DNA from 3 places in the Citrobacter werkmanii genome. Region 1 is predicted to be linked to each of the others. Evidence: predicted binding sites of a transcription regulator. Region 1 holds the regulator's gene; each other region holds the start of a gene.

Region 1 (7,005 bases):
TTGCCGAACCTAATGCCATAAAGCGAATGTGCCGGGTGCTCAGCCCACGCTTTAGCTTGTTATTACTTTCCATCGATTCCTAACCTGTTAACACAATAAAAAACCACGGGGCCATATTAATAGCCCCGTGGTTAAAACTTATTGTCAGTGATTAGTGCGCGCTGGAGGTCACTTGTCGACCCGCGGCGCGATCCCAGATAATTGCCAGGATCACCATCACGACTGTTGGCATCAACCACGCCAGCCCTTGTTCCGCCAGCGGTAAACGCTGGGTCCAGGCCGGTAACACGTCGCCAATTGCAGAAGCTTTAATGCCATCAAGGATACCAAAAATCAGGCTGATAAACATCGCAGGTGCAATGACGCGGGAAGAATTATGCCACCATGAGCGGGTAAAACTTAATACAACCAGTGCGATACATGGCGGATAGATAGCCGTCAGCACCGGAATAGAGATCTGAATCAGATGGCTCAGCCCCAGGTTAGAGACCACCATTGAGAAGCCGCCGAGGATAAATACCAGCGTACGATAAGACAGTGGAACGTACTGGGCAAAGAACTCTGCGCACGCGCAGGTCAGGCCAACCGCAGTCACCAGACAGGCGATGAAAATCAGCGCCGCCAGCAGGAAGCTTCCTGCGCCGCCAAAGGTGTGCTGAACATACGCATGCAGAATCGCCGCGCCGTTAGCTGACTGATCGACCAGAATTGCGCTATCGGAGCCCAGACGGAACAACGCAAGGTACAGCAGCGTTAAGCCCACACCCGCCATCAAACCAGCCCAAACGGTGTAACGGGTCAGCAGACGCGACTCGGTAACGCCACGCGAGCGGGCGGCGTTAACAATAACAATACCAAATACCATCGCGCCCAGCGTATCCATGGTCAGATAGCCATTTACGAAACCATTCGAAAATGCTGCGGTTTGATAGGCTTCCATCGCATTGCTGATCGGGCCTGCCGGCCAGACAATCGCGGCGACAGACAGTACCACCAGCGCAAGGATTTTCAGCGGAGCAAGGAAGTTGCCGACGGTATCCAGCAGTTTGCCTGGATACAGCGACACCAAAATAACAATCGCAAAATAGACCACGCTGTAGATGAACAGCGGCAGCGCAGAGTCACCGGTCAGCGGCGCAATCCCGACTTCGAAAGAGACCGTTGCGGTACGCGGCGTCGCGAACAATGGACCAACCGCCAGATAGCAGACGGTAGCCAGCAGTAATCCAGCAACCTTACCGATAGGCGTACTCAGGCTGTCCACACCGCCACCGACTTTCGCCAGCGCGACAACGGTAAGCACCGGAAGACCAACGGCGGTAATCAAAAAGCCAAAAGCCGCAGTCCAGACGTGTTCGCCTGCCTGCAAACCAACCATTGGGGGGAAGATGATGTTACCTGCACCAACGAACAGTGCAAATGTCATAAATCCCAAAGCGATAATATCGCGCGATTTTAACTGATGGGTCATAAAGTCTTACTGCCTGTGGATGTGGTGTTGAAAATAATAAATTTTTGCCTTTCCCTGGGGGACAATACAGCGGCATTTTTGCTCAATTCCAGCGGGAAACACTCCCGACCTGGCGCGGCGAAGAATAGTTTTTCGATTTACCGCGTAAATGCAGTCGGTATGACAGCATCTGGAGCGCAATTTAAACGCTTATAACGTTTTAAAGCAAGGTGGGATCCAAAAACCAGAACAATATAGCGATATGAAAAATGCAGTTAGCACAAAAAACCATTTCATGGAAAAAGGTATGGGTAATAGTTCGAACAAAAAACAATCAAACGTCGCAAAATTCAGGATGTAACTATTGACCACATAAAAAAACCAGCTCGCGCTGGCTTTTGGAAAGATTATCTTACGAATACGGGTTAATCGTTACTTTTGGCCATTAAACGTTCCGGGATGACGAAACTAAATCGCGTCCCTTTGCCTGGCGTACTTTCGATATTCAGGCGGCTATCGTGATGTTGCAGAGCATGTTTCACGATGGCCAGACCCAGTCCACTCCCGCCCGTTTGTCGGGATCGCGCTTTGTCCACGCGATAGAAGCGTTCGGTCAAACGAGGAATATGCTCCGCAGCAATACCAGGCCCATTGTCCTCGACGCTAAATTCCGCCCCGGAGGCAACATGCTGCCAGCGCACGGTGATGTGCGTACCCGCGGGGGTATGGTTCACCGCGTTATACACAAGATTCGAAATCGCGCTACGCAGTTGCTCCTCATTTCCCCGCACGCTCAGGTGGCTATCAATATCAAAAGTAAACGTATGATTATTCTGACTCAGCGTGTGCGCCTCGTGTTCAACCACGCGCAGCATCATCGGCACGTCCACCTTCTCATTAAGCAGTAGCGCTGGCGCGGCCTCTATTTTCGACAACGTCAGCAACTGCTTCACCAGCCCTTCCATGCGGTACGTTTGCTCACGCATGGTATGCAGCGCTTTTTCACGCGTCGTTCCTTCCAGCGGATGCTCCTGCATCATTTCCAGATAACCTTGTAGCACCGTCAGCGGCGTACGCAACTCATGGCTGGCGTTGGCGAAAAAGTTACGCCGCGAACCTTCCAGTTGGTGCATCTGGGTAACATCGCGCGCAACCATCAGCAATTGCTTATCGGTATAGGGCATCACGCGAATCTCCAGATGCCGTCCGGTATTGAGCACCAGATTGATTGGCCGACTAAAATCACGCGTTTTCAGATATTGCGTGAATTCCGGGTAGCGCAGCAGGTTAAGTATATTTTGCCCGCTATCGTCCGGCCAGCGCAGTCCCAGAACCTGCTGGGCCAGGCCGTTACACCAGAAAATGCCGCCCTCTTCAGTCGTCAACACCACCGCGTCGGGTAGCGATTCCGCCCCACTGCGAAAACGTTTAATCAGATTACCCAGTTCCCGACGGCGCTTTTTGTTGCGCAGTTGCATTTGATGCAGCCCATACAGCAACGGCTCCCAACTTCCGCGCCCCGGCGGCGGGGTCATGCTTCTGTCGACCCATAACCACCAGGACAAGCGTAATAAATTCCAGAAATGCCAGACAAGCAGGCCGGTTACCGACGCCAGCAAAAACCAGGGCAGGTAACCAAAAAAAGCGCTAAGGATAAACGCCGGTATGCAGCAGAGGATCAGCTCCAGTACCAGCCTTTTCCATGACAATCGTTCTAGCAAACGTCTTACTCCATTAACAGCCTAATCCGTCAGGCCCCTATTCATGTCAGTCAGAAGCGGGTCGAAAAACGATATCCCGTCCCACGAACTGTCTGCACCATACGATCGTGTCCACTGTGCTCCAGCGCTTTACGCAAGCGGCGGATATGCACATCCACTGTCCTGTCTTCCACGTACACATTGGTACCCCAGACATGATTGAGTAATTGCTCACGGCTATAGACGCGTTCAGGGTGGGTCATAAAGAAGTGCAACAGTTTGAATTCTGTCGGCCCCATATCCAATGGATCCTCGCCGGTCATCACGCGATGCGAGGTTGGGTCAAGGCTCAGCCCTTGCATCTCAATAACCTCTTCCACCGCCATGGGGGAAATACGACGCAGAACAGCTTTAATACGCGCCACCAGCTCCTTGGGAGAAAACGGCTTGGTAATATAATCATCCGCGCCCGTTTCCAGACCCCGGACGCGATCTTCCTCTTCTCCCCTCGCCGTCAGCATCATCACGGGAATATCCCGCGTCATCGCTTCGCGCTTGAGATGTTTAATAAACTGTAGGCCCGAGCCGCCGGGTAGCATCCAGTCAAGCAAGACGAGATCCGGCCAGGGTTCATTGAGTTGGTTCACAGCACTGTCATAGTCTTCGGCTTCTACGGGTTGAAAACCGTTTTGCTCGAGCACGAAGCAGACCATTTCACGAATTGGAGCTTCATCTTCTACGACCAGAATACGTCTCGCCATGATTTGCCCTGTTTATAATTAAATCGTTTGCCATCAATACGGTGCCATTATGCGTCAGTTTTATGACAGATTTATGAAAAGATAGTCCAGGTTTAACGCAGCCCCGCGAATTATGACAGCCCTTAAACAAGATATTACCGTCCTTGCAGGGTTATAATCCCCGCCACTGTTTTATCGTCATGGAACTCTTATGCGCATCCTTCACACGTCTGACTGGCATCTGGGCCAAAATTTCTACAGCAAGAGCCGCGCCGCTGAACATCAGGCCTTTCTCGACTGGCTGCTGGAAACGGCACAATCCCAGCAGGTGGATGCCATTATTGTGGCGGGCGATATTTTCGATACCGGCTCACCGCCAAGCTATGCCCGTGAGCTGTATAACCGTTTTGTCGTTAATCTGCAGCAAACCGGCTGTCATCTGGTGGTGTTGGCAGGTAACCACGACTCCGTCGCCACGCTCAACGAATCCCGCGATATTCTGGCGTTTCTCAACACCACAGTGATCGCCAGCGCTGGCCATGCGCCGCAGGTGCTGTCTCAACGCGACGGCACGCCGGGCGCGATCCTGTGCCCGGTTCCTTTTTTACGCCCGCGTGACATCATTACCAGCCAGGCCGGGCTAACCGGACAAGAGAAACAGCAGCATTTGCTGTCAGCAATCACCGACTACTACCAGCAGCAGTATCAGGACGCCTGTACGCTGCGCGGCGACCAGAACCTACCCATCATTGCGACCGGGCATCTGACCACCGTCGGCGCCAGTAAAAGTGACGCGGTACGTGACATTTATATTGGTACGCTGGACGCCTTTCCGGCACAAAACTTCCCTCCGGCCGATTACATCGCGCTGGGGCATATTCACCGGGCGCAGGTTATCGGCGGAACAGAGCATATTCGCTACTGCGGTTCGCCAATTGCGCTCAGTTTTGACGAGTGCGGCAAAAGCAAATGCGTCCATCTGGTGAGCTTCGAAAACGGCAAGCTGAGCGCTGTTGAACACCTCACCGTACCGGTCACCCAGCCGTTGGCGGTGCTGAAAGGTGATTTAGCCGCGATTACCGCCCAACTAGAGCAGTGGCGCGGTGTGCAGCAGGAACCGCCAGTCTGGTTAGATATCGAAATCACCACCGATGACTATCTGCACGACATGCAGCGTAAGATTCAGGCATTAACCGAAGATTTACCGGTAGAGGTGTTATTGGTGCGCCGTAGCCGGGAACAGCGCGAACGTATTATGGCGAATGAACGACGTGAAACGCTAAGCGAGCTGAGCGTGACGGACGTTTTTGCCCGTCGCCTGGCGCTGGAAGAACTCGAAGAATCGCAACGCGAGCGCCTGAATCAACTGTTTAGCACCACCTTACACACGCTTGCCGGGGAGACCGAAGCATGAAAATTCTCAGCCTGCGTTTGAAAAACCTCAATTCTCTGAAAGGAGAATGGAAAGTCGATTTCACGGCTGAGCCCTTTGCCAGCAATGGGCTATTCGCCATCACGGGTCCAACGGGCGCGGGAAAAACCACCCTGCTGGACGCCATTTGTCTCGCGCTGTATCACGAAACGCCGCGGCTCAATACCGTGTCTCAATCGCAAAACGATCTGATGACCCGCGACACCGCCGAGTGTCTGGCCGAGGTCGAGTTCGAAGTCCGGGGCGAAGCCTATCGCGCATTCTGGAGCCAGAACCGCGCGCGCAATCAGCCTGAAGGCAACCTACAGGCTCCGCGCGTAGAACTTGCCCGCTGCGCCGACGGTAAAATCCTCGCCGATAAAGTCAAAGACAAGTTGGAAATGACCGCCGAACTTACCGGCCTGGATTATGGTCGTTTCACCCGTTCGATGCTGCTGTCTCAGGGGCAATTTGCCGCATTTCTCAATGCCAAACCGAAAGAGCGTGCCGAACTGCTGGAAGAGCTGACGGGGACTGAGATCTACGGCCAAATTTCCGCCATGGTGTTTGAAAAGCATAAAGCAGCGCGTACAGAGCTGGAAAAACTGCAGGCGCAGGCCAACGGCGTGGCTCTGCTCGCTGCGGAGCAGGTGCAGTCCCTGACAGAGAGTTTGCAGGTACTTACTGACGAGGAAAAACAATACCTTGCAAGCCAGCAGACTCAGCAACAGCATCTCAACTGGCTCATTCGGCAAAATGAGCTACAGGCAGAAATCAACCGTCACCAACAGGCGTTACAGGCCGCTAAACAGGCGCAAGAAGACGCGCAGCCACAGCTGGCGGCGCTGAGTCTGGCGCAACCGGCCAGAGCGTTACGCCCGCACTGGGAGCGAATCCAGGAACAAACGGCTACGATAGCGCGTACGCGGCAGAATATTCAGGAAGTGAATACTCGCTTACAAAGCAGCTTAGCGCTGCGCGAGCGCATCCGTCAGCAGGCGCACACGCAGTCGACCGCCTTGCTCGCTGGACAGCAGACGTTAATCGACTGGCTGAACGAACACGATCGCTTCCGCTTGTGGGGCAGCGAACTGGCTGGGTGGAAGGCCCTGCTGGCGCAACACTCCGACGCCAGCGCCCAGCTACGCCAGTGGCAGCAGTTACGGGAAAACGACACGCGTAAACTGGATGCGCTGGCGCTTCCCACGCTGACTCTTTCACCGCAGGAGGTCACTGCGGCGCTGGCGCAACATGTGCAGCTCCGTCCGTTACGCCAGCGTCTGAGCAATCTGCATGGGCAAATCGCCCCGAAGCAAAAGCAGCTGGCGCAGTTACGCGCGACGCTGGTGCAACGTCAGCAAGAGCTAACGCAGCGCAACGCGGTGCTTGCCGAAAAACGTCAGCGCTATAAAGATAAAAATCAGCAGCTTGCCGATGTGAGGATCATTTGCGAGCAGGAAGCCCGCATCAAAGATTTGGAAAGCCAGCGGGCATTATTGCAATCCGGCATGCCTTGTCCGCTGTGCGGCTCCACCACGCATCCGGCGATTGAGCGCTATCAAACGCTCGAACTGAGTGTTAATCAGGCACGACGTGAAGCACTGGAAAAAGAGGTTAAAACCCTGGCTGATGAGGGCTCAACGTTACGCGGCCAGCTTGAGGCCATCGCCCAGCAACTTCAACGGGATGAACGTGAAGCACAGA
Region 2 (7,005 bases), 1.3 Mb from region 1:
GCGCGATCCGGCACGTTTTGATCTTCGCGGTACGCTTATTCACGGGCGCGATGTCGAAATTGATACTAACGTTATCATTGAAGGTAACGTAACCGTTGGGGATCGCGTCAAGATTGGCGCTGGCTGCATCATCAAAAACAGCGTGATTGGTGATGGTTGTGAGCTAAGTCCGTACAGCGTGGTGGAAGATGCGCATCTGGAAGCAGCATGCACCATCGGTCCTTTCGCGCGTCTGCGCCCGGGTGCAGAGCTGCAGGAAGGCGCACACGTGGGTAACTTCGTCGAAATGAAAAAAGCGCGTCTGGGTAAAGGCTCTAAAGCGGGTCACCTGACCTATCTGGGCGATGCGGAAATTGGCGATAACGTAAACATCGGCGCCGGTACGATCACCTGCAACTACGATGGCGCGAATAAATTTAAAACCATTATTGGCGATGATGTGTTTGTCGGTTCCGATACTCAGCTGGTGGCACCTGTCACCGTGGGTAAAGGCGCCACCATCGCGGCGGGGACGACCGTAACTCGCGATGTTGCCGATAACGAACTGGTATTAAGCCGTGTGCCTCAGGTCCATAAACAAGGCTGGCAGCGCCCGGTGAAGAAAAAGTAATTCAGTTTTTGCCGGATGGTGGCCTGCGTGCGGTGACGTTCTGTAGGCCTGATAAGCGTGAGCGCCATCAGGCAGACCAGAGACGAGGGGATAACATAATCCTCCGCTCAACAAGCAGTACCATAAAAATAACCCCACTCTCTACAAGGCTCGGGGCGCCCGGAATACGGGTATTACCCAAAGTATTTCGCGCTGTAGCAAGGCGGCAAGCTTGGGAATCTACGGGAGCTTACTAAAGTAAGTGACCGTAGTGAGCAAGCGTAGCCAACGTAGCTACGGAGTGAAAGACGAAGGGGAAACAGGTCAGCGACAACGACAGGCACAATGCCTAAATTCGGAATCAAAAAATATGTGTGGAATTGTTGGCGCTATCGCGCAGCGTGATGTAGCTGAAATCCTTCTCGAAGGTTTACGTCGTCTGGAATATCGTGGTTATGACTCTGCTGGTCTGGCCGTTGTCGATGCTGAAGGCAATATGACTCGCCTGCGTCGTCTGGGTAAAGTGCAGATGCTAACTGCTGCAGCGGAAGAACATCCGCTGCATGGCGGTACCGGTATCGCTCATACCCGTTGGGCGACCCACGGAGAACCTTCAGAAGCGAACGCGCATCCCCATGTTTCTGAACACATTGTCGTGGTGCATAACGGCATCATTGAAAACCATGAACCGCTGCGTGAACTGCTGAAAACGCGTGGTTACACCTTTGTTTCTGAAACCGATACCGAAGTGATTGCTCACCTGGTGCACTGGGAGCTGGAACAGGGTGGGACGCTGCGTGAAGCCGTACTGCGTACTATTCCGCAACTGCGCGGTGCCTACGGGACGGTGATCATGGATACCCGTAGCCCGGAAACGCTGCTGGCGGCTCGTTCTGGTAGCCCGCTGGTGATTGGTCTGGGTATGGGTGAAAACTTTATTGCTTCCGATCAGCTGGCGCTGCTGCCGGTAACCCGTCGCTTTATCTTCCTGGAAGAGGGTGACATCGCGGAAGTGACCCGTCGTTCGGTCTCTATTTTCGACAAGTCTGGCGCGGAAGTGAAACGTCAGGATATCGAATCGAATCTGCAATATGACGCGGGCGAAAAAGGTATTTATCGCCACTACATGCAGAAAGAGATCTACGAACAACCGAATGCGATTAAAAATACGCTGACCGGGCGCATTAGCCACGGTGAAGTGGATTTAAGCGAGCTGGGTTCGCGTGCTAATGAGCTGCTGTCTCAGGTTGAGCATATCCAGATTATCGCCTGTGGCACGTCATACAACTCCGGTATGGTGTCCCGCTACTGGTTTGAGTCGCTGGCCGGTATTCCTTGTGATGTCGAAATCGCTTCTGAATTCCGCTATCGCAAATCTGCCGTGCGTCGTAACAGCCTGATGATCACCCTTTCCCAGTCTGGTGAAACGGCGGATACCCTGGCGGGTCTGCGTTTGTCTAAAGAGCTGGGCTATCTGGGCTCGCTGGCTATCTGTAACGTACCGGGGTCCTCTCTGGTGCGTGAATCCGACCTGGCGATGATGACCAATGCCGGTACCGAAATCGGTGTGGCCTCCACGAAAGCCTTTACCACTCAGTTGACCGTTCTGCTGATGCTGGTGGCGAAGCTGTCTCGTCTGAAAGGTCTGGATGCGTCTATTGAGCAAGAGATCGTTCATGGTCTGCAGGCGCTGCCGAGCCGTATTGAGCAGATGCTCTCCCAGGACAAACGCATTGCCGCTCTGGCGGAAGGTTTCTCTGATAAGCACCATGCGCTATTCCTGGGCCGTGGCGATCAGTATCCGATTGCGCTGGAAGGCGCGCTGAAGCTGAAAGAGATCTCTTATATTCACGCTGAAGCTTATGCCGCAGGCGAACTGAAGCACGGTCCGCTGGCGCTGATCGATGCCGATATGCCGGTTATCGTGGTCGCACCGAACAACGAACTGCTGGAAAAACTGAAATCCAACATTGAAGAAGTTCGGGCCCGCGGCGGTCAGCTGTACGTCTTTGCCGATCAGGATGCTGGCTTTACCAGTAGCGAAAACATGCACATCATCGAGATGCCGCATGTGGAAGAGGTGATTGCACCGATCTTCTACACCGTTCCGCTGCAGCTGCTGGCGTATCACGTGGCGCTGATTAAAGGTACCGACGTGGACCAGCCGCGTAACCTGGCGAAGTCGGTTACCGTGGAATAAGCCGAACCCCGCTGAACTGAAAATGCCCTGCTTAAAGCGGGGCATTTTTTTAAGCTTGTTCTGTTTTTAATCAATTATCCCGCCTGTTTTATGTGACAAACCGTCATCTTCAGCTACTGTTTTCAGTGTCATAAAAAGAAAATTTTGCCGAAATATGATTGTCACATAATCGATTAACCTTTTGTTTTTATACTGTTTTTAATTGTTCCTGGCGCATTATTTTTCATTGTCATAAAACTGTCATATTTCGTACATTTAACTGTCACCTGTTTGTCCTATTTTGCTCACAGTAGCAACTCAAACAACAATTTACGAAAACCGTGCAGGAGACATTATGAAAGTTATGCGTACCACTGTCGCAACTGTTGTCGCCGCGACCTTATCCATGAGCGCGTTCTCTGCCTTTGCCGCAGCGAGCCTGACAGGTGCAGGTGCAACTTTTCCTGCGCCAGTGTATGCCAAATGGGCAGATACCTATCAGAAAGAGACTGGTAGCAAAGTAAACTACCAGGGTATCGGCTCCTCCGGTGGTGTAAAACAAATCACTGCGAATACCGTTGATTTCGGTGCCTCAGATGCGCCGCTGTCTGACGAAAAACTCAATCAAGAAGGCTTGTTCCAGTTCCCGACCGTGATCGGCGGTGTGGTGCTGGCGGTGAATATCCCTGGCCTGAAATCCGGCGAGCTGGTGCTTGACGGTAAAACGCTGGGCGACATCTACCTGGGTAAAATTAAGAAGTGGGATGATGAAGCCATCACCAAACTGAACCCAGGTCTGAAACTGCCTTCGCAGAACATCGCCGTTGTGCGTCGTGCTGACGGTTCCGGTACTTCCTTCGTCTTCACCAGCTACCTGGCAAAAGTGAACGAAGAGTGGAAATCTAAAATTGGTTCCGGTTCTACCGTTAACTGGCCGACCGGTCTGGGCGGTAAAGGTAACGACGGTATCGCCGCATTCGTCCAACGTCTGCCTGGTTCAATCGGCTACGTTGAGTACGCTTACGCTAAGCAGAACAATCTGGCGTACACCAGGCTGGTCTCTGCTGATGGCAAACCGGTAAGCCCGACCGAAGAGAACTTTGCTAACGCCGCGAAAGGCGCTGACTGGAGCAAAACCTTCGCTCAGGATCTAACCAACCAGAAAGGTGACGATGCGTGGCCAATCACTTCCACCACCTTCATCCTGGTGCATAAAGAGCAGAAGAAACCTGAGCAGGGCGCTGAAGTGCTGAAGTTCTTCGACTGGGCGTACAAAAATGGCGGCAAACAGGCTAATGACCTGGATTATGCCAGCCTGCCGGACAGCGTGGTTGAGCAGGTTCGTGCTGCATGGAAAACCAACGTGAAAGACAGCAGCGGTAAAGCGCTGTACTAATAGAATATCTTTGACGAATTGGCGGATGGCGCTACGCTTATCCGCCCTACGGTTTCTACCGTAGGCCCTGAGTGTAGGCCGGATAAGCGTAGCGCTATCCGGAATGGGCAACTTAGTAAACGCGTTTAACTTAAAGAGTGATTTATGGCTGCAACAAAGCCTGCTTTTAACCCACCGGGTAAAAAGGGTGACATGATATTCAGCGCGCTGGTAAAACTGGCTGCGCTGATTGTGCTATTGATGTTGGGTGGCATCATTGTCTCTCTGGTTATCTCCTCCTGGCCAAGCATTCAGAAATTTGGTTTCTCCTTCCTGTGGACTAAAGAATGGGATGCGCCAAACGATATCTACGGTGCATTAGTCCCGATTTACGGTACGCTGGTCACCTCGCTTATCGCACTGCTGATTGCCGTTCCGGTGAGTTTCGGCATTGCTTTGTTCCTGACTGAACTTGCGCCCGGCTGGCTGCGTCGCCCGCTGGGTATCGCTATTGAGCTGCTGGCGGCAATTCCAAGTATCGTGTACGGCATGTGGGGCCTGTTTATCTTTGCTCCGTTGTTTGCGACTTATTTCCAGGAACCGGTCGGTAACATCCTTTCCAACATTCCGTTTGTTGGCGCGTTGTTTGCTGGTCCGGCGTTTGGTATTGGGATTCTGGCTGCGGGCGTGATCCTCGCCATTATGATTATTCCTTACATTGCGGCGGTTATGCGCGATGTGTTCGAACAAACGCCGGTGCTGATGAAAGAGTCAGCCTACGGCATCGGTTGTACCACGTGGGAAGTTATCTGGCGCATCGTCCTCCCGTTCACCAAAAATGGCGTGATCGGCGGCGTGATGTTGGGTCTGGGTCGCGCACTTGGCGAGACCATGGCGGTGACCTTTATCATCGGTAACACCTATCAGCTCGACAGTGCATCGCTGTATATGCCGGGCAACAGTATTACCTCTGCGTTGGCGAATGAATTTGCCGAAGCGGAATCAGGTCTGCACGTTGCCGCGTTGATGGAGTTGGGCCTGATTCTGTTTGTGATCACCTTCATCGTTCTGGCTGCGTCTAAGTTCATGATCATGCGCCTTGCGAAGAACGAGGGGGCACGCTAATGGCTACGCTTGAAATGCAAAACACCACTGCGCTTGCGGAATCCCGCCGTAAAATGCAGGCGCGTCGCCGCCTGAAGAACCGTATCGCCCTGACGCTCTCTATGGCGACCATGGCGTTCGGTCTGTTCTGGCTTATCTGGATCCTGATGTCCACGATTACCCGTGGTATCGACGGTATGTCGCTGGCGCTGTTCACCGAAATGACGCCGCCGCCGAATACAGCTGGTGGTGGTCTGGCGAACGCTCTGGCCGGTAGCGGACTGTTGATCCTGTGGGCGACCGTGTTTGGTACCCCGCTGGGTATTATGGCGGGCATCTACCTGGCTGAGTACGGACGTAAGTCCTGGTTGGCTGAGGTCATCCGTTTTATCAATGACATCCTGCTTTCTGCGCCATCAATCGTGGTCGGCCTGTTCGTTTACACCATTGTGGTAGCAAAAATGGAGCACTTCTCCGGCTGGGCGGGCGTTATCGCGCTGGCGCTGCTGCAGGTGCCCATTGTGATTCGTACCACGGAGAACATGCTCAAACTGGTGCCGGACAGCCTGCGTGAAGCTGCCTATGCGCTGGGTACGCCGAAGTGGAAGATGATTTCTGCGATCACCCTGAAGGCATCTGTCTCGGGCATTATTACAGGTGTCCTGCTGGCTATTGCGCGTATTGCCGGTGAAACGGCTCCGCTGCTGTTTACATCGCTCTCGAATCAGTTCTGGAGCACCGACATGATGCAGCCTATCGCCAACCTGCCGGTCACTATCTTTAAGTTTGCGATGAGCCCGTTTGCTGAGTGGCAGCAACTGGCCTGGGCTGGGGTACTGATTATTACCCTGTGCGTACTGCTGCTGAACATTCTGGCGCGCGTCATTTTCGCGAAGAAGAAACACGGTTAATTTTACGGCGTGGCTGATGTGGCGCCGGATGAGGAATAGATTGAAATGAGTATGGTTGATACTGCCCCGGGTAAGATTCAGGTTCGTGATTTGAACTTCTACTATGGCAAATTCCATGCCCTGAAGAACATCAACCTGGATATTGCTAAAAACCAGGTTACGGCGTTTATCGGGCCGTCAGGCTGTGGTAAATCGACGCTGCTTCGTACGTTCAACAAAATGTTTGAGCTGTACCCGGAACAGCGTGCGGAAGGTGAAATCCTGCTGGATGGCGACAATATTCTCACCAATACCCAGGATATCGCGCTACTGCGTGCCAAAGTGGGGATGGTATTCCAGAAGCCGACGCCGTTCCCGATGTCCATCTACGACAACATCGCGTTTGGCGTACGTCTGTTTGAGAAACTCTCTCGTGCGGATATGGACGAGCGTGTGCAGTGGGCATTGACTAAGGCCGCATTGTGGAACGAAACCAAAGATAAATTACACCAGAGTGGGTACTCTCTCTCTGGTGGTCAGCAGCAGCGTCTGTGCATTGCGCGTGGCATCGCCATTCGCCCGGAAGTGCTTCTGCTGGATGAGCCATGTTCAGCGCTCGACCCGATCTCTACCGGGCGTATCGAAGAGCTGATCACCGAGCTGAAAGAGGATTACACCGTTGTTATCGTGACCCACAACATGCAGCAGGCGGCACGTTGTTCCGATCACACGGCATTTATGTACCTGGGCGAGTTGATTGAGTTCAGCAACACGGACGATCTGTTCACCAAGCCCGCGAAGAAACAAACTGAAGACTACATCACCGGTCGTTACGGCTGATTCAGGAGCTTGTTGTGGATAACCTTAA
Region 3 (7,005 bases), 1.1 Mb from region 1:
CGTGGGGATTGGAAATAAAGGCTGAAGGAACAAGTGAAAATGAAAAAAACAATCAAAGGTTATCGTCGTCCGGATGGCAGCGTGGGTATTCGCAACTACGTCTTAATTTTACCTACCAGCGTTTGCGCCAATAAAGTGGCTCAGGACATCTCCGCTCAGGTTCATGGCTCAACCTGGCTTAATAATGATTTTGGTTGCTGCCAGATTGCTGGTGATGCTGCATTAACCGAAAAAACACTGATCAACGTTGCCAGGAACGGCAACGTTGGCGCCATACTCGTTGTCGGATTGGGTTGTGAAGGCGCTGAACCTACTCACATTGCGCAAGAAATCACGAAATTTGGTAAGCCGGTTTCCTGCATCACAATTCAGAATGAAGGGGGGACCTTGCAGTGTCAGGCACGCGGAATTTCAATCGCACGTCAGTATGCGCAGGATTTGTCCCAGCAAGACTACGAAGAAATAAACGTCAGCGAGTTGATCCTCGGAATGGAATGCGGAGGTTCTGATACCACCTCTGGCCTCGCCTCCAACCCTGCCTGCGGTGTTGCATCTGATTTGTTAGTTAACGATGGTGGCACATCGATTCTTTCAGAAACCACCGAATTCATTGGCGCAGAACACGTTGTTGCTCGTCGGGCCATTAATTCACAAGTCGCAGACGATTTAATCAAGCTGGTTGTGGGGTGTGAAGAAAGAGCGAAAGCCCTGGGCGCAGATATTAGGGGCGGGCAACCGACGCCAGGTAATATCCAGGGCGGTATCACCACCATTGAGGAAAAATCTCTGGGCTGCATGCACAAAGCGGGTCATTCACCGCTACAGGGCGTCCTGCAATACGCAGATTTCCCTGGCGGTCGTGGACTGTGGGTGATGGACTCCCCTGGACAAGATATCGAATCCATCTCCGGGATGGTGGCCGGCGGCGCACAAATTATTATCTTTACTACCGGGCGCGGAACCCCCACGGGAAACCCGATTGCGCCAGTGATCAAAATCACCGCCAACGAAGAAACATTTACCAAAATGCGCGACAACATTGATATTGATGTTTCATCGATTATGCGGGGAGAATCTTCTATTAATGAGATGGGCGAGGTGATTTATCAGGAAATCATTAAGGTTTCTAATGGTAAAACAACCAAAGCTGAAGATCTTGGGCATAAGGAATTCTCTATTTACAAGATCGCACCAACATTTTAAGACGATAGAAATATAACCCTATACGGTGGGAATAAATAACATATTCCCATCATTTATATCCGTTACGAAAACACGGAAGTCTCCTCATGAAAATAAAACAAACAATTGAGAAATTCCCAGGCGGGATGATGGTAATCCCGTTATTGATCGGAGCATTATTAAAGACATTTTGTCCTGGTGCTTTAGAAATAGGGAGCTTTTCGACGGCGGTAGCTCATGGCGCTCTCGCTATCCTGGGCGTATTTTTTGTCTGTATGGGCGCTGAAATCCGCCTACAGGCCGCGCCGGTCGCCCTGAAAAAAGGGTTCGCCATTATGCTGTCCAAGTTGGTTGTCGGGACAGCAATTGGCTTACTGGTCGCAAAGTTTTGCGGCGCCAACGGCTTCTTTGGTTTGTCTGCACTCGCCATTATCGCGGCTATGACCAATGCGAATATGGGCCTCTACGCTGCACTGACCAAACAGTTTGGTAATGAAACCGATGCGGGCGCTATCGCTGTGCTTTCCGTACTTGAAGGCCCCTTTCTGACGATGGTGGCGATGGGTGCCGCTGGGCTGGTGTCGATCCCAATAATGGAGCTGTTCGCCGTTGTTTTACCAATACTTATTGGTATGCTGCTCGGAAATCTGGATGAGGATATGCGTTCGTTCCTGAAAAGCGGCGGCGCGATGCTGATCCCCTTCTTCTCTTTTGGTCTGGGTACCGGAATCGATTTCAGCACCCTGCTGATGGCCGGATTCGCAGGGGTTATTCTGGGTCTCATGACCGCATTCATTGGCGCGCTGATTAATGTTGCCGTCTCCCGTTTTGTCGGAGGTTCAGGCATCGCCGGAGCGGCAGTCTCCACGACGGCCGGTAACGCCGTTGCGACCCCCGCAGCCATCGCCGCGGTTGACCCCAGCGTGTCAGCATTAATCGCCGTAGCGACGCCGCAGATTGCCGCCTCTACGATCGTCACCTCCTTAGTTGTACCGTTTATAACCGCCTGGGTTGCTCGCCGCGAACAAAGGAGAATCGCCCAACGCCAGCAGTTATCAAAAACATAAATTCCACAGAGTTGATCGAAAACAATTCCGCTGTTCACCATTTATGTGACAAAAAGATTGCAGAAACAGTAAGTCGTGAATGGATTACTGTTTCTACAATAATGCCGACAACTGTTTCCACCGTTATCGACTTCACATCATGATCATGCTGGATTCAACATGTTAAAATTACCTAATATTTACATCGTTTCTCCTTTACAAGCGCTCTCTCTCGAAGCTGAACGCCTGTCTATCCGATATAAGCACATCGCAAATATAACGATATTAAATGCCACCCTTGACGATGTTGATTCCGTGATCCCGATATTGCGCACGAACTCCCCTGATCTTGTGATTAGTCGCGGTGGCATGGCATGGATGCTTAAACAAAAAATACCGCAGCCTGTCATTGAAATAAAAACATCCGCTTATGATATTATCGATGCCCTCAGGCCATATCTTGGGCTCAATAAAAATATTGGGGTTATTGGGTTTCGCAGCGTTATCGACGGTTGTATGAAAATAGCCAGGATGCTTAATCTGCAACTCACTGAGTTTATCATTGACGAAATGGCCAACCCTTGCATTGAGAATGTCAGAAATGACTTTGTCAATTACACACAAAATAACCAGATAGATCTTATTATTGGCGATGCCATTTGCCCGCTTTATTTTGGCACACACAGCATGGAACATTTCATCCCTTTCCATTCAGGTGTCGAGTCCATAGAACTGGCATTACATGAGGCAATTCAGCTGTATCAGGCGCTCGCTAATGAGCGCATTGAGCAAAACCAGCTAAACCTGTTACTTGACCACACCAATAAATTCATTCTTCTCATTGATAATTGCGGTAAGGTCATTCACTGTAATCATAAAGCCGTCGAGCTTTTACAACTCAGTAAACATGATTTAATCAGTAAAAAAATACCTTCCTTAACGCTAAACTGGGAAGATCTGCAAAATAATATCCCGATAGAAAATGAGTTAATCAACACACCCTATGGCGAATTTGTGGTTAACCAGTTCCCCATTGTAGAAAACGAAAATCTCAACCGCGTGGTGATCACCCTCCAGACATCATCTAACTTACAGAATGCTGAGCAGAAGATAAGAATCAAAGAAGCGAAAAAGTTAGGATTTCACGCCAGGTATCACTTCGAAGATTTTATTACCTGCAACCGTGAAATGCAGGATCGCTTAAGGTTAGCCAGGATATATGCGGAAACCGAAGCAACAATACTGCTACTCGGTGAAAATGGTACCGGCAAAGAGGTTCTGGCGCAGAGCATTCATAACGCCAGTTCACATCGCAATGGGCCATTTGTTGCAGTTAACTGCGGCGCAATCCCCGCTTCAATTATGGAAAGCGAACTCTTTGGATATGTCGATGGCGCGTTTTCCGGTGCCTCTAAAAAAGGCCGCGCCGGGATGTTTGAACTGGCGCATAACGGCACCATCTTCCTTGATGAAATCAGCGAACTGGATAAGTTCTTACAAGCAAAACTCTTACGCATTCTGCAAGAGCGCCAACTGATGCGCCTGGGCGCAGATCACATGATTCCGGTTAACGTCCGCGTTATTGCGGCCACAAACCGAAACTTACCGGCAATGATTGCAGCCGGTGATTTTAGAGAAGACCTTTTTTATCGCTTGAATGTGCTCAAGGTCACCACATTACCGTTACGTGAACGCCCGGACGATATCCAACTTATTGGGCAAACAACTTTAGATGCGCTGAGAAAGTCCTATCAGTTGCCTCCCATTGCATTGAGCGAAAGTTTATGGAGTGAGCTGAAAAAATATTTATGGCCGGGTAACGTACGTCAGTTGAATAATATTATGGAGCGCCTGGCGTTATCGTTTTCATCCGGCGTGGTGTCTCTTTCTGCCGCCACGTTACTGATTGAGGATTTACAAGCCGATAAAGCGTCTTCCCCCCAACAACCTCGCCATCACTGCCCGGACTGCCAGTTGCTCGAAGGGCCGTATAAACGGATCCGTAGCCGTATTCTCAAAGGGGTGCTACTACGACAGCAAAACAACAAAAGCCGTGCAGCGAAGCAACTGGATATTGACCGTAGCTCGTTCACCCGTTGGCTTGGTGATTGATGGGAAAGCCCGCAAGCAAGGCCGTTATCAAAGATAAGTATTGCCGGATGTCGGCTTACACCTTATCCGGCCTACAAACTAAATCCTCTATAGATTTCGCGTCAGGGCAAGGCGGCAAGTAAGTGAATCCCCAGGAGCATAGGCCACTATGTGACTGGGGTGAACGCACGCAGCCAACGCCGCCATAACGTGAAATATGACGAGGATTAGACTTCTTCCATACGACCCAGCAGAGCATGCAGACGATCCTGCCAGCCGTTCTGCTGTTCTTTCAGATTGTTGTTCTCACGCTCCAGTTCTTCACGCTGCTGCTGTGCAGACTGAACTTCCTGCGACAGTGAGTTGTTCTTTTCTTTCAGCTCTTCGATTTCCATCTGCAACAGCGTGATGGTATCAATCGCCTGCTGTACTTTTGCTTCCAGTTTCTCAAACACTTCTAATGACATCGTCATACCTCTCCTGAATTGCAAGGCGTTGATGGATAAAAATCCTCGTCCCGATAACCGGCGACGCCTTAATAAAAACGAGCGCACTCTACTTAACACCGATTGTATGAAGCCGCGTCATCCCTGTCCAGCGGCATCCCGCGCAGATTGCGGTTTGCAACACTTTTAGTCTTTCTCCTGGTGACATGACTGTCATAACGCTTAAGTGTTAAGAGATTGATCGGTGAAATGATTCAGCTCACACTATTTTTGTATAACAAATACCGCGCAATGGCGCGAAAACGCTCATTTTGTTGATGCAGTACACACATTTTAATTTCGATATTTCTCGTTTTTGAGCGTTAACGATAAATTAACAGTGTGCCTACCGGCTCCGGGGATGTCAGTGACCTTCTCGCACACAATAAACATTAAACTCTCTTCAGGATCCGATTATGAGTCAAACATCAACCTTAAAAGGCCAGTGCATTGCTGAATTCCTCGGTACCGGGTTGTTGATTTTCTTCGGTGTGGGCTGTGTCGCTGCACTCAAAGTGGCCGGGGCTACTTTTGGTCAGTGGGAAATCAGCATCATCTGGGGTCTGGGGGTAGCGATGGCTATCTATCTGACCGCAGGCGTTTCTGGCGCACACCTGAATCCAGCGGTCACCATCGCACTCTGGCTGTTTGCCTGTTTTGATAAACGCAAAGTCGTCCCTTTTATTATTTCGCAAATTGCCGGCGCCTTTTGCGCAGCGGCATTGGTTTACGGGCTTTATTACAATCTTTTCCTCGATTTCGAACAAACCAACCATATCGTGCGCGGCAGTACCGAGAGCCTGGGTCTGGCAGGTACTTTCTCCACCTATCCGAACCCGCATATCAATTTTGTGCAGGCCTTCGCGGTTGAAATGGTCATTACCGCTATTCTAATGGGGCTGATTCTGGCCCTGACCGACGATGGTAACGGTGTACCTCGTGGTCCGCTGGCGCCACTGCTGATCGGCTTACTGATTGCCGTTATTGGTGCTTCCATGGGTCCGCTAACAGGTTTTGCGATGAACCCGGCACGTGACTTCGGACCGAAACTGTTCGCCGGACTGGCCGGATGGGGTGAGATTGCCTTCACGGGTGGTCGTGATATCCCTTACTTCCTGGTGCCGGTGTTTGGCCCGATTACCGGCGCAATTTTGGGCGCATGGGCCTATCGCAAACTGATTGGTCGTCATTTACCGTGCGATGTCTGCGCGATTGAAGAGAAAGACGTTGCGGCCAACACTCAACAAAAAGCTTCGCAGTAATGTGACTACGGGACAAAAAATTATGACTGAAAAAAAATATATCGTTGCGCTCGACCAGGGCACCACCAGCTCCCGCGCGGTCGTAATGGACCACGATGCGAATATCGTTGCCGTTTCACAGCGCGAATTCGAGCAAATCTACCCGAAAGCAGGTTGGGTAGAACACGACCCAATGGAAATTTGGGCAACCCAAAGCTCCACGCTGGTTGAAGTGCTGGCGAAAGCCGATATCAGTTCCGATGAAATTGCCGCGATCGGTATTACCAACCAGCGTGAAACCACCATCGTCTGGGAACGTGAGACCGGTAAACCAATCTATAACGCCATTGTATGGCAGTGTCGTCGTACCGCGGATATCTGCGAGAAGCTCAAGCGCGACGGTATGGAAGAGTACATCCGCAATAACACCGGCCTGGTGATTGACCCGTACTTCTCCGGTACCAAAGTGAAGTGGATCCTCGACCACGTAGAAGGTTCGCGTGAGCGCGCCCGTCGCGGTGAACTGCTGTTTGGTACCGTAGATACCTGGCTTATCTGGAAAATGACGCAGGGGCGTGTACACGTCACCGATTACACCAACGCCTCACGTACCATGCTGTTCAACATTCACTCCCTGGACTGGGACGACAAGATGCTGGATGCGCTGGATATTCCGCGCGCCATGCTGCCGGAAGTGCGTCGTTCTTCTGAAGTGTACGGCCAAACCAACATCGGTGGTAAAGGCGGCATTCGTATTCCTATCTCCGGTATCGCCGGTGACCAGCAGGCGGCGCTGTTCGGCCAGCTGTGCGTGAAAGAAGGGATGGCGAAAAACACTTACGGTACCGGCTGCTTCATGCTGATGAACACTGGCGAGAAAGCCGTTAAGTCCGAAAACGGGCTGCTGACCACCATCGCCTGCGGACCGACCGGGGAAGTGAACTACGCCCTGGAAGGCGC

What was found. The regulator PhoB, encoded in region 1, activates phosphate uptake and scavenging genes when phosphate is short. The targets are predictions, from matches to a motif close to CTGTCATAAAACTGNCNNAT.
Region 2: a site for PhoB is predicted at 3,016-3,035, ahead of pstS (phosphate ABC transporter substrate-binding protein PstS). Genes of this name have one in related genera too.
Region 3: a site for PhoB is predicted at 4,976-4,995, ahead of FOB24_RS02570 (MIP/aquaporin family protein). Genes of this name have one in related genera too.

Annotation. Positions count from the first base shown of each region.
Region 1 covers NZ_CP044101.1:1,438,182-1,445,186, reverse strand. The annotation lists gene proY (proline-specific permease ProY) at 1-73, opposite strand, end outside; gene brnQ (branched-chain amino acid transporter carrier protein BrnQ) at 152-1,471, opposite strand; gene phoR (phosphate regulon sensor histidine kinase PhoR) at 1,876-3,171, opposite strand; gene phoB (phosphate response regulator transcription factor PhoB) at 3,222-3,911, opposite strand; gene sbcD (exonuclease subunit SbcD) at 4,102-5,304, shown strand; gene sbcC (exonuclease subunit SbcC) at 5,301-7,005, shown strand, end outside.
Region 2 covers NZ_CP044101.1:178,717-185,721, reverse strand. The annotation lists gene glmU (bifunctional UDP-N-acetylglucosamine diphosphorylase/glucosamine-1-phosphate N-acetyltransferase GlmU) at 1-610, shown strand, start outside; gene glmS (glutamine--fructose-6-phosphate transaminase (isomerizing)) at 960-2,789, shown strand; gene pstS (phosphate ABC transporter substrate-binding protein PstS) at 3,124-4,164, shown strand; gene pstC (phosphate ABC transporter permease PstC) at 4,309-5,268, shown strand; gene pstA (phosphate ABC transporter permease PstA) at 5,268-6,158, shown strand; gene pstB (phosphate ABC transporter ATP-binding protein PstB) at 6,204-6,977, shown strand; gene phoU (phosphate signaling complex protein PhoU) at 6,992-7,005, shown strand, end outside.
Region 3 covers NZ_CP044101.1:387,967-394,971, reverse strand. The annotation lists gene FOB24_RS02595 (UxaA family hydrolase) at 1-18, shown strand, start outside; gene FOB24_RS02590 (UxaA family hydrolase) at 40-1,203, shown strand; gene FOB24_RS02585 (2-keto-3-deoxygluconate permease) at 1,290-2,249, shown strand; gene FOB24_RS02580 (sigma 54-interacting transcriptional regulator) at 2,409-4,340, shown strand; gene zapB (septal ring assembly protein ZapB) at 4,547-4,792, opposite strand; gene FOB24_RS02570 (MIP/aquaporin family protein) at 5,221-6,066, shown strand; gene glpK (glycerol kinase GlpK) at 6,089-7,005, shown strand, end outside.